DNA from 3 places in the Streptomyces sp. NPDC046900 genome. Region 2 is predicted to be linked to each of the others. Evidence: riboswitches for the same ligand, from Rfam matches in the RefSeq annotation. Region 2 holds a riboswitch; each other region holds the start of a gene.

Region 1 (2,259 bases), on a different contig from region 2:
CCCTCGATCATCGTCTGTACGTCGAAGCGCCGGGCGATCCGGTTGAGTTCCCCCAGAGTGCGCAGTTCAGCGAACTGCGCCGCGTCGTTGGCGTCCGCGATCGAGCCCGGCCGCAGGCCGTCGCCCAGCGAGTACGTGACGTCGTAGGCCGCGAGAATCTCGCAGAGCTCCTCGAAGTTCTCGTACAGGAACGACTCCTTGTGGTGCGCGAGGCACCACGCGGCCATGATCGAGCCGCCCCGCGACACGATGCCGGTCTTGCGATTCGCGGTGAGCGGTACGTACGGCAGCCGTACGCCCGCGTGCACCGTCATGTAGTCCACGCCTTGCTCGGCCTGCTCGATGACCGTGTCCTTGTAGATCTCCCAGGTCAGCTCCTCCGCTTTCCCGTCGACCTTCTCGAGGGCCTGGTACAGCGGCACCGTGCCGATCGGCACGGGGGAGTTGCGCAGCACCCACTCGCGCGTGGTGTGGATGTTGCGGCCTGTGGACAGATCCATGACCGTGTCCGCGCCCCAGTGGGTCGCCCAAGTCATCTTCTCGACCTCTTCCTCGATGGAAGACGTCACCGCGGAGTTGCCGATGTTGGCATTGACCTTCACCAGGAACCGCTTGCCGATGATCATCGGCTCGGTCTCCGGATGATTGACGTTGGCGGGGAGAACCGCGCGTCCCGCCGCGATCTCCTCACGGACGACCTCGGGCGACACGTTCTCCCGGATCGCCACGAACTCCATCTCGGGCGTGATCTCGCCACGTCGCGCATGGGCCAGTTGCGTGACCGCCGTGCCGGCCCGGCCGCGGCGGGGCTGACGCGGCCGGCCCGGGAAGACCGCGTCGAGGTTGCGTAGCCCGCCCCGCGGCGCGGTGTGCTTGATCCCGTCGTCCTCGGGACGGACAGGGCGACCCGCGTACTCCTCGGTGTCGCCACGGCCGATGATCCAGTTCTCGCGCAGCGACGCCAGCCCCCTGCGGACGTCCGTCTCCATGAGTGGATCGGTGTACGGGCCGGAGGTGTCGTACAGGGCGACCGACTGTCCATTGGTGAGGTGCACCTGACGGACCGGCACTCGAAGATCAGGGCGTGAACCCCCGACATACGCCTTGTGCCATCCGATGGACCTTCCGGCCTCCGGTGACGGTTCCCCCTGATCGGAGGCAGGCGTGTGTACGTCCTTGTTGGCCATAAGACCTACTCCCTACGCCGGCATTACCCGGTAACAGGTTCAGCGGTCGACGCAGCGGTTTCCGCCCGGCGATGTTCCACGTGAAGCATCGCGTCAACGGAGGTCAGCGCCCTCTCAGCCCGGTGCTCCGAGCTCCCGCGTGTGCAAAGGTCCTCTCACGCTAGCGTCTAATTGCACGGGCTGCACAGTGCGCCTCACGCCTTCTTGCGATGATCGGTCGGTGACCACGATGCAGCATCCGCCCTCCTATCCGCCTCCCGGACCACCCCACAACCATGCCCCCGGCGAGACCCACGGCCATGGCCCTGGAGGCGGTCACGGCTCCGGCGAGGGACCCGGGGACGGTCATGGAGGTGGCCACGGACCTGGATCCGGTGACGGCCACGACCATTCGCATGGGCACAGTCATGGGCCCGCGGCTCCCGTCTCCCGACATCTGCGCAGGGTCATCGCCGCGATCCTCATTCCCTTCACCGCGGCGGTCATCGTGGGCCTGGTGGTGCTGTGGCCGGGCGGCGTGCCCTCGCACAAGCGCACCGGCGTCGGCTTCGACCGGCAGACCCAGCAGGCCACGGTGACCAGGGTCGTGGACGTGGACTGCAAGTCCGTGAACGCCTCGGGCGACACCCCGACCGGTGACACCTCCACCGCCGAGGGCTCCTCCGCGGTGCAGGGATCGAGCGGCACCTGCAAGAAGGCAACAGTTCGCGTCGACACCGGCAATGACATCGGTCGTACCTTCACGGAGATCGTCCAGCCGGACCAGTCGCGCCAACTGCATGAGGGCGAGAAGGTCGTGGTGGCGTACGAACCATCCGCTCCGAAGGACCTGCAGTATTCGGTCACCGATGTGAACCGCAAGTTCCCCATGGCTCTGCTCGCGGGCATCTTCGCCGTCGCCGTGGTGGTCGTGGGCCGGTTGCGTGGCGTCATGGCGCTCATCGCGCTGGGCGTGAGCTTTATGTTCCTGAACCTCTTCGTCCTGCCGGCGATCATTCAGGGGTCGAATCCGCTGCTCGTGGCCGTGGTCGGGGCGAGCGCCATCATGCTCGTCGCTCTGTATATGTGCCAT
Region 2 (2,259 bases):
GCGGTCGCCGCGATCGGTGAGAAGCCGTTCCGTGCCAAGCAGCTCTCGCAGCACTACTTCACCCGGTACGCGCACGACCCGGAGCAGTGGACCGACATCCCCGCCTCGTCCCGCGCCCGGCTCCAGGAGGCGCTGCTGCCGGAGCTGATGACGGTCGTACGGCATCTGTCGACCGACGAGGACACGACCCGCAAGACGCTGTGGCGGCTGTTCGACGGAACCCTCGTCGAGTCCGTGCTCATGCGGTATCCCGACCGGGTCACCATGTGCATCAGCTCCCAGGCGGGTTGCGGCATGAACTGCCCCTTCTGCGCCACCGGCCAGGCGGGCCTCGACCGCAACCTGTCCACCGCCGAGATCGTGCACCAGATCGTCGACGGGATGCGGGCACTGCGCGACGGCGAGATCCCCGGCGGCCCGACACGGCTGTCGAACATCGTCTTCATGGGCATGGGCGAGCCCCTCGCCAACTACAAGCGCGTCATGGCGGCCATCCGCGCCCTCACGGACCCCGCTCCGGACGGGCTCGGGCTCTCTCAGCGCGGCATCACCGTGTCGACCGTCGGACTCGTGCCGGCCATCCACCGCTTCGCCGACGAGGGCTTCAAGTGCCGGCTCGCCGTCTCGCTGCACGCGCCGGACGACGAGCTGCGCGACACCCTCGTCCCCGTCAACACCCGGTGGAAGGTCCGTGAGGTTCTCGACGCCGGTTTCGAGTACGTCGAGAAGTCCGGGCGCCGGCTGTCCATCGAGTACGCCCTCATCCGGGACATCAACGACCAGGCGTGGCGCGGTGATCTGCTGGGCCGGCTGCTCAAGGGCAAGCCCGTGCACGTGAACCTGATCCCGCTCAACCCGACCCCCGGCTCCAAGTGGACCGCGTCGCGGCCCGAGGACGAGAAGGCGTTCGTCGAGGCGATCGCCGCCCACGGAGTGCCGGTGACGATCCGGGACACCCGTGGCCAGGAGATCGACGGGGCGTGCGGGCAGCTGGCGGCCAGCGAACGTTAGGGCTGTAGTCTGAGCCCGGTCATTACATCTTCATATTCCGACAGGGGAGCGCCACAGCGCTGAGAGTGCGGGAGAGCCCGCAGACCCTCTGAACCTCGCCCAGGTCATTCTGGGTAGGGAGTTCGGTCTTCACTCGAGCTGTTGCGCCCTGCCCGGGAACCCTTCGAGGCTCCCGGGCAGGGCCGCGTCTCTTCCTGGTCACCCAGGAGGAATTCAGTGAGCATCACCGGCAAGCGGTTCGCGGCCGTGGTCGTCGGGCTGGGCATGGTCACGCTGTCCGCGTGCGGGTCGTCCGGCTCGGCGAGCGGGAGCGGCGGCGACTCCAAGACCGTGACCCTCGTCAGCCATGACTCGTGGGCCGCCTCGAAGAGCGTCGTCTCGGCCTTCGAGAAGGAGTCCGGATACACCGTCAAGGTCCTCAAGGACGGCGACGCCGGCCAGGCCGTCAACAAGGCGATCCTGACCAAGGACAACCCGCAGGGCGACGTCTTCTTCGGCGTCGACAACACGCTGCTGTCCCGGGCCGTGGACAACGGGCTGTTCCAGCCCTACGAGGCCAAGGGTCTCGACCAGGTCGGCGCGCAGTACCAGCTCGACAAGGGCGAGCACCGGGTCACGCCGATCGACTACGGCGACATCTGCGTCAACTACGACAAGAAGTACTTCGCCGACCACAATCTCACCCCGCCGGCCACCTTCGACGACCTCACCAAGCCCGCGTACAAGAACCTGCTCGTCACCGAGAACGCCGCCACGTCCTCGCCGGGTCTCGGCTTCCTGCTCGGCACCGCCGCGAAGTACGGCGACGGGGACACCGCCGGCTGGCAGAGCTACTGGAAGAAGCTCAAGGACAACGGAGTGAAGGTGGTCGACGGCTGGGAGCAGGCGTACGACCAGGAGTTCTCCGGTTCCGCCGGAGGCCGCAAGGCGGGCGGCGACCGGCCGCTCGTCGTCTCGTACGCATCGTCGCCGCCCGCCGAGGTCGTCTACGCCCAGCCGCGGCCCAAGACCGCGCCGACCGGTGTCGCGACGGGCACCTGCTTCCGTCAGATCGAGTTCGCGGGCCTGCTGAGCAACGCGCACAACAGCAAGGGCGCGAAGGCGTTCATCGACTTCCTGATCAGCAGGCGGTTCCAGGAGGACATGCCGCTCAACATGTTCGTCTACCCGGTGGTCCAGGGTGCGAAGGTGCCCGCCGAGTTCACCGAGTACGGCCCCGCGGCCAAGAGCCCCGAGACCATGGCCCCG
Region 3 (2,259 bases), on a different contig from region 2:
ACGCCGTGGCCGGGCGCGCCCCGATACCTACGACCACCGCGCCGGCGGGCACCCGCGAGCCGTCGTCGAGCACCACGGCCCCCGGTTCGACGCGCTCCACGCGCGCGTGTGTGCGCAGCTCCGCGCCGCTGTCCGCGTACCAGGCGGTCATCGGCGCGGCCACCTCCTCGGGCAGCGCTCCGGCCAGCGGCCGGTCGGCGGCCTCCACGACGGTCACCGCGCAGCCCGCCTCGCGCGCGGCGGTGGCGAATTCGGCACCGATCCAGCCCGCGCCCACGACCACGATGTCGTGCTGCTGGGCGAGGACGGGGCGCAGCCGCTCGGCGTCGTCCAGCGTGCGCAGCAGGTGCACTCCGGGCGCGCCCTCGGCACCCGGCAGCTGGATCGGTTCGGCGCCGGTCGCGAGCACGAGGACGTCATAGCCGACGGCCCCCTCGGCGGTGTCCAACTCGTGGTCGCCAGGGCGCAGCCCGACCACTTCGCAGCCCAGCCGGAGTTCGATGTCGAGGGCCTCGAAGTCGACGTCGAAGGCGGAGCCCTCGGCCCTGCCGAGCAGCACCGCCTTGGACAGCGGCGGCCTGTCGTACGGCTGGTGCGGCTCCGCGCCGATCAGCGTCACACCGCCCGTGAAGCCCTGCTCCCGCAGGGCGACCGCGGTCTGCACCCCGGCCATGCCCGCGCCCACGACGACGACGCGCCGTGCCCCATCGCTCCGTGCCTGCGTCTGCTCGCTCACCTGATCACCATAGTCAACTGACAAATCGTCAGTCAGCGGGCGTGCTGAGTGACCTCTTCCACAACACTCGTCCCGCTGCCCGACTGGGACTCCCACTCCCACGACTCCTCCAGGCGCACCCGCCCGTCGGGAAGTTCCAGGACCTGCGAGACACAGTGCCCGGACGAGGTGGTCCCGTCCTGCTTGAGCTGCACGTACCGGAAGTCGAGGAGGTCACCTTTTCTGGTACCCACCAGATGACCGCGTACGACGTCGCCGCCCGCGTACTGCGCCCAGATCTCGCCGTCCTTCTCGTGGTAGGCAAACCGGGTACGGGTACCCACCTGACCCGGCGCCTGGTCCCGCACCGGGGCGAAGGTGAGACCGTCGAGCGATCGGGTCATGTACGGAGGCTCCCTTACTGAGGCAAACGGCACAGGTTAGGGTGGCCAACGTAAAGCACTCGCGGGAGCCCGGGCGCACCGGGCTGAGAGGGAGGCTGGCGGCCTCCGACCGTACGAACCTGATCCGGGTCATGCCGGCGAAGGGAGGGAGCTGGACGCCCATGTCGTCTACACCCACGTCAGACGTCCTCGTCGTCGGGGGCGGGATCATCGGACTGGTGACCGCCTGGCGGGCGGCGCAACGCGGTTTCGCCACCGCAGTGGTGGATCCCGAACCGGGCGGCGGAGCGGCCCAGGTGGCCGCCGGAATGCTCGCCGCCGTCACCGAACTGCACTACGGGGAGCAGACCCTGCTCGCCCTCAATCTGGAGTCCGCGCGCCGCTACCCGGACTTCGCCGCCGAGCTGACCGAGGCCACCGGCCAGGACCTCGGTTATCGCAGGTGCGGCACGCTCGCCGTCGCGCTCGACGCCGACGACCGCGCCCACCTGCGCGAACTGCACGCCCTCCAGCAGCGGTCCGGCCTCGCGTCGGAGTGGCTGAACGGGCGGGACTGCCGCCGCCTGGAGCCGATGCTCGCGCCGGGAGTGCGCGGGGGGCTCAGAGTCGACGCCGACCACCAGATCGACCCGCGCCGCCTGGTCGCCGCCCTGGTCACGGCGTGTGAACGCGCCGGGGTCGTCTTCCACCGGACGTGGGCCGAGCGGCTCACGGTGGTGCGCGATCGGGCGACCGGGATCAGGACCGGCGAGGGCACGGACCTGACCACCGCCCGGATCGTCCTCGCCGCCGGCAGCCTCAGCGGTCGGCTCGCGGGGGTCCCGGACGAGGTTCTGCCGCCCGTGCGGCCGGTGAAGGGCCAGGTGCTGCGGCTGACGGTGCCGAAGCGGTACGCACCATTCCTGAGCCGTACCGTCCGTGCCGTCGTCCGGGGCAGCCAGGTCTATCTGGTGCCGCGCGAGAACGGCGAGCTCGTCGTGGGCGCCACCAGCGAGGAACTGGGCTGGGACACCACGGTCACCGCGGGCGGTGTGTACGAGCTGCTGCGGGACGCCCACGAGCTGGTCCCCGGGATCACCGAGCTGCCGCTCACCGAGACCCGCGCCGGACTGCGCCCGGGCTCGCCGGACAACGCGCCGC

What was found. A riboswitch is a leader RNA that binds a small molecule or an ion and turns the genes downstream of it on or off. The one in region 2 is predicted to bind thiamine pyrophosphate.
Region 1: it holds a riboswitch for thiamine pyrophosphate, as region 2 does, so the genes downstream of both, thiC (phosphomethylpyrimidine synthase ThiC) here and ABZ904_RS38455 (thiamine ABC transporter substrate-binding protein) in region 2, are expected to answer to the same signal.
Region 3: it holds a riboswitch for thiamine pyrophosphate, as region 2 does, so the genes downstream of both, thiO (glycine oxidase ThiO) here and ABZ904_RS38455 (thiamine ABC transporter substrate-binding protein) in region 2, are expected to answer to the same signal.

The regions. Positions count from the first base shown of each region.
Region 1 covers NZ_JBEYXD010000010.1:135,543-137,801, forward strand. The annotation lists gene thiC (phosphomethylpyrimidine synthase ThiC) at 1-1,187, opposite strand, end outside; TPP riboswitch at 1,180-1,336, opposite strand; gene ABZ904_RS13240 (YibE/F family protein) at 1,408-2,259, shown strand, end outside.
Region 2 covers NZ_JBEYXD010000068.1:8,951-11,209, forward strand. The annotation lists gene rlmN (23S rRNA (adenine(2503)-C(2))-methyltransferase RlmN) at 1-1,011, shown strand, start outside; TPP riboswitch at 1,044-1,149, shown strand; gene ABZ904_RS38455 (thiamine ABC transporter substrate-binding protein) at 1,276-2,259, shown strand, end outside.
Region 3 covers NZ_JBEYXD010000004.1:111,068-113,326, reverse strand. The annotation lists gene ABZ904_RS06035 (FAD-dependent oxidoreductase) at 1-736, opposite strand, end outside; gene ABZ904_RS06030 (hypothetical protein) at 769-1,119, opposite strand; TPP riboswitch at 1,171-1,282, shown strand; gene thiO (glycine oxidase ThiO) at 1,281-2,259, shown strand, end outside.